DNA from 2 places in the Pseudomonas sp. OTU750018 genome. Region 1 is predicted to be linked to the other one. Evidence: riboswitches for the same ligand, from Rfam matches in the RefSeq annotation. Region 1 holds a riboswitch; the other holds the start of a gene.
The links. Region 1 has a riboswitch for cobalamin ahead of HCI85_RS15620 (TonB-dependent receptor). Riboswitches for the same ligand answer to the same signal wherever they lie in the genome.
Positions count from the first base shown of each region.

Region 2: linked by a shared signal. The riboswitch ahead of HCI85_RS04995 (energy-coupling factor ABC transporter permease) and the one ahead of HCI85_RS15620 (TonB-dependent receptor) in region 1 are both predicted to bind cobalamin.

Region 1 covers NZ_JAAPAU010000003.1:23,419-25,870, forward strand. Annotated here, with positions in the region: gene HCI85_RS15620 (TonB-dependent receptor) at 1-1,526, opposite strand, end outside; cobalamin riboswitch at 1,681-1,885, opposite strand; gene HCI85_RS15625 ((2Fe-2S) ferredoxin domain-containing protein) at 2,017-2,452, opposite strand, start outside.
Region 2 covers NZ_JAAPAU010000001.1:1,029,263-1,031,714, forward strand. Annotated here, with positions in the region: gene HCI85_RS04990 (hypothetical protein) at 1-527, shown strand, start outside; gene HCI85_RS04995 (energy-coupling factor ABC transporter permease) at 532-1,212, opposite strand; cobalamin riboswitch at 1,268-1,475, opposite strand; gene HCI85_RS05000 (PaaI family thioesterase) at 1,508-1,963, opposite strand; gene HCI85_RS05005 (acyl-CoA dehydrogenase family protein) at 1,973-2,452, opposite strand, start outside.

The sequences.
Region 1 (2,452 bases):
CTGAGGTCGAACTGTTGCTGGCTCGGATTGAGCGTCAGCAAGTTGCTCACGCCCTCGGTGCTGGTGGCGTACTGGCCGTACAGCGACAGCTCGGGCGTGACCTCGAAGACCAACCCAGCGCGCCAGTTATCACCCGTCAGGCTGCGGTCGGCGCTGCTGTCGGTGAGCAGGTTGTCGCGCTGGATATGCAGCTGATCGCGGCGCACGCCGCTGACCAGCGACAGGCGTTCGGTCAGCTGGGTGCGGTTCTCGGCGAACAGCGAGAACTGCCGCGCCAAGTTACGTTCGCGCGGGCCGTACCCCAGTGGATCGGTGCTCTGATACTGACCGCCACCGCTGCCGGCGAGCGGCACGCTGTCAGTAAAGCTGCTGGAAAAATCGTGCTGACGGGCGAAGTGAATACGGTTGTAGTCCACGCCCACCACGCTGCGGCTGTCCAGGCCAAACAGGGCGTGTTCCAAGGTGAAGGTCTGACGGTCGCCGACCTGCTCCTGGGTGTGCTTGATCTCGTAGAAGTCACTGCGCTTGACCTGATCGCCCGGCTGCCAGCGGTAGGACTCGGCATTGCGCCAGTAGCGTTGGGTTTTGATGTAGTAGAGCTGGTTGCTGGCGGTCAGGGCATCGTTGATGCGCCAGTCGCTGACCAGTCGGGTGATCTGGTCGTTGTAGCGAATCTCGGCGTTATCGACGTTGTAATTGCGCTCGCGCAGGCTCTCGCGGTACTGGCCGGCGACCAGCGGTGTGCCCAGGTAACGCTGCGGGTCCTGATCGCCCTGATCATGGGACAGGGTGAAACTCAGCGCATCGCTGGCATCCCAGCGCAGGGCCGCGCTCAACGCCTGGCTCTGCGACTCGCCATCATCGACCCAGCCATTGCTGGCCTGTTGATTGAGGTTGAGCCGGTAGCTCAACGCATCACTCAGCGAGCCGCCGCTGTCCAGCGCGGCCTGGCGACGGTCGTCGCTGCCGTAGCCGATACGCAGCTGGTTGCTGATGGCGCCGCTAAACGGCTTTTTCGGCACCACGTTGATCACCGCGCCGGTCGCGCCTTCACCGAAGAGCACCGAGGCCGGGCCGCGCAGCACGTCAACGCGCTCCACCGACCAGGTGTCGACCGGGAAGGTCACGGTGCCGGCCCCGACATACTGGCGGGTGCCGTCGTACAGCTGCATGGTCGCGCTGTGCCCGGTAAAGCCGCGCGCCGACAGTGCGGTGCCGCCATTGCCGGGGCTGCCGATGCTGCTGATGCCAGGGGTGCGGGTGACCGCATCCTGCACGCTGAGGTTGTTGCGTCCGCGCACCTGCGCGCCGCTCAGGCTGCTGGTGCTGGCCGGGGTTTGCAGGGCGCTCAGGCCCAAGCGCGAACCACTGCTGCTGGGCGTATGCAGATCGCTTTCGCCCTCCGCAGCAGCCTTGGCCTGAACGGTCGTGGCCGGCAGATTGACTGGAGATTCGCCCGCCACAGCCGAACCGGCCAGGCACAGGGCAAGGGAAACAGAGAGTTGAGACAGGGGATAGCGCGCCATGATGCTTCCATCGCAAAAGGGATAGGCACGGCAATCCCGATGGAAACGCGCAACAGCAAAACACGGGCGCGCAGGCACCCACGATCGGCGTCAACGCCCGCCCACCGCGGGTTGCCAAACAGTTGGGATGGCCGCTGCATCACGGGCAGCGTGCAACATCCCTAAGAATCAGGCCGGTCTCCGGGCTCGCGAGGGTCATGAAGCCATCGCCTTCCCATGCAGAAACTGCACAGTGGCATCGTGATGACTTCGCTCGCTTACCGTTGCGGGGGCAGCGTCGGACTAGCCCAAAGGGCGCACCGACTTCCCGTTTAACCTCACGCACGGCGGCGTGAGACACCTGAAACGGCGCGGATATGACCATTCAGGCCAATCCGCGTCAAGTTTTTAGCTGTTGCCGAATGGCTCTACAGCAGTCATTTCAGCCTTGATCAAGGCGTAAGCGTAGGGTGGACAACGCGAAGCTTTCCACCATTCGTGGCGCAGTGACTCAGCCCTTATCAATCCGCAGCTCAGGCACGGCGCGGCCGGCCACCAGACGCTCGTCGACCAGGCGAATCACCGCAGCCTCGTCACGGATACCGAACCACTCGCCCTGCGGATAAAGGCTCGCGCTCGGCCCCATATCGCAGGGGAACTGACATTGGCTACGGGTGATGTGCACACCGCCCTCGCACTCCAGCTTGCCGGCAGTCTTGAGGCGCTGACGCAGGGTTTTCCACAGACCCAGCGCGCCCTTGCGTGTGCAGCGCGGACCGTTGCACAGCAGCAGACGCTGGGCGTGCGGCGGAATGTGCGACCAGGCGTGCTGCGCCGGCACGGCGGGTACATCACTGCAGGCCGTATGCAGTTCTGGGCACTCAAGCAGCGCGGCCAGGCCATCGAGCCAGGCGTCTTCCATCGCCGTGCAGACCACAAACACCGAC
Region 2 (2,452 bases), on a different contig from region 1:
TCAGTGATGCGCAATCTGGCCAGTTGATCGCCAATATGAACGCCACTTACGCCAATGGCATGCTCAACGCCCATATTGCCGCACGCAACCCGACGACCGGGGCCACTCTGGAGCGCAAGGCGCTGTTCCACCGGCAGAACCTTAACGCTGCAGCGGCAGCGCCAAGCAGTAGTCCAAGTAGCAGCGCCACACGCGATCCGGCGCTGATCGGCACCTGGGTACACGAGAAGATCATCAACAGCGGCGGTGCCAATTTCGCTTCAATGACCACCCAGATGATTCTGCAACTGAGTGATGACGGCAGCGTTTCGCAGTGGACGCGCAGTGTGGCAGGTGGCGCTGATTGGAACTACGACAGCCCTGGCGAGCTGCAATACAGCGGCCGCTGGCAGAGCAACAACGGCTTGTTGGAAGTGCAGATGCAGGGTCGCAGTGACTATCAGCCTGCCGCCTACTATCGCTTCAGTGACCAGTACCTGGTCACTGAGAGCAACACCGGCAAGCTGATCTGGCAGCGCCGCCAGTAGTCAATCAGGCCGACTGATGCAGACGCGTGTTGAACAGCGGCCCACGGCTATAAGCGGACAGTGCCTTGGCAGCGGCCAGCACACCCAGATCAACCAGTGGCTCGATCAGGATCACGCTCATATAGGCCAGACCAAAACTACCCACGGCCGCCAGGTTCTCACCGGAGAAACCGTTGCCATAGAACGCCCAGAAGCCGACCCAGGCGACGATGCCACCCTGATAGGCGGTCGACAGCGCCAACGCCTGTTTGTAGGAGAGGTCTACATAGGCGGTGCCCGGCGCGATAATGCGCTTGGCCAGCACACTGATCGCCCACAGCGGCACCAGCAGCGTGGTGACGTTCATGCCGTACTGCGGCAGGTCAAACTGAGCAAACAGCAGCCCCTGCAGTAATAAGCCGAGCGCCAGACCAACAGCCGTGGCACCCGCGCCAAACAGCAGCAGCAGTGTCGAGCCGAGGATCAGGTGCACCTCGGAAACCCCGACCGCATGGTGCGGAAAGACCTCGAAGAAGCAGAACACCAAGGCGGTGGTTAGCAGGCTACGCAGCGCTAAGGCGGCAGCGCCACCGTTGCTGCGTACGCTGTCGAGGGCAAGTTTGGCCGTAAGGCCAAAGGCACCTGCGGCGGTTGCATAACTGAGGAAGAGTTTGGCGCCAGTAACGACTTCTGGTTCGATGTGCATAGCGATTCCTGTACCGCGCCCACCGCGCGATGATCCGGATTGAGGGGATGGGCATAAGCGCCCGACTTCGATGGCAGGTCTCCTGGCTCACGGCTTGATACTCCACCCGCCTTCCCAACCTTGCGGTCAGTGGCATCTGGGCGTCGCTCGCCGTTTACAGTTGCGGGGGCAGCCATGGCTTCGGCACCGGTTGTGGTGCTTTCCATGTTCCCTTTTCATCCAGTCGCATCACACGGGCTGGAACCATCGGCGGCCACCTTACCCGGCGGCCGCGGGAAATGACAGAGCCTGGCGTTTACCGCGCAGGTAAACCAACGGACTGAGTAGCGCCTGACGCCGTATGGAGCAAGCAAGTGAAGACACCACTGGCGTTGGCGCACAGCAGCCCCTGAGCATCGTGCAGCGTGGCCTGTACCGCGACATGTCGCCCTTCGCGCTGCTGCACGCGGGCTTCGGTTCGCAGCGGCAAAGCCGCAAGACCAATCGGGCGCAGGTAATTCACCTGCAGGCTGGCGGTCACGTAGACCTCCTCGGCACAGGCTTGCGAATACACCGCCAACCCCAACGCCGCATCGAACAGCGTGGCGGTGTAGCCGCCATGCACACCGCCAAGCGGATTGAAGTGCACAGCCGGCGGCTGACTGCTGAAGCTCGCCACCCCGGCTGCGGCCTGCAGCTGAGCGATACCGTAGTCCGCACCGATATCACCGGCCAGCCAGGCCTTTAATCGCTCAAAGAGACTGCTGTGCATGCTCAGGCCTCAGATCAGGTGCGGCGTACTGCGCACCACCAGCGCCTCGACATTCACCCCACGCGGCAGAGTGCCGTAGACCCGGCCGCCCTGCCCGCCCAAACGGCTGGCTATAAAGGCATCGCTTACCACCGAATTGCCGGCTTCCAGCAGCAGCTTGGCCTGTAGCGCCAGGGCCACGTCTTCGGTCAACTGACGGGCGCGGTACTGGATATCAGCGGTGTCGCGAAAGTCCGCCTGCAGCTTGGCGATATGCGCCTTGAGGCGGGCATCAGCATGACCGTCACCGAGTTCATCGAACAGTGCATCGAGCACACCGGGCTCCTTGGACAGTGCACGCAGCACGTCCAGGCACTGCACGTTGCCCGAGCCTTCCCAGGTCGAGTTGACCGGTGCTTCTCGGTACAGGCGCGGCAAGATGGTGTCCTCGACATACCCGGCGCCGCCCATGCATTCGGCGGCCTCGTTGATCATGGCGGGCGCACGTTT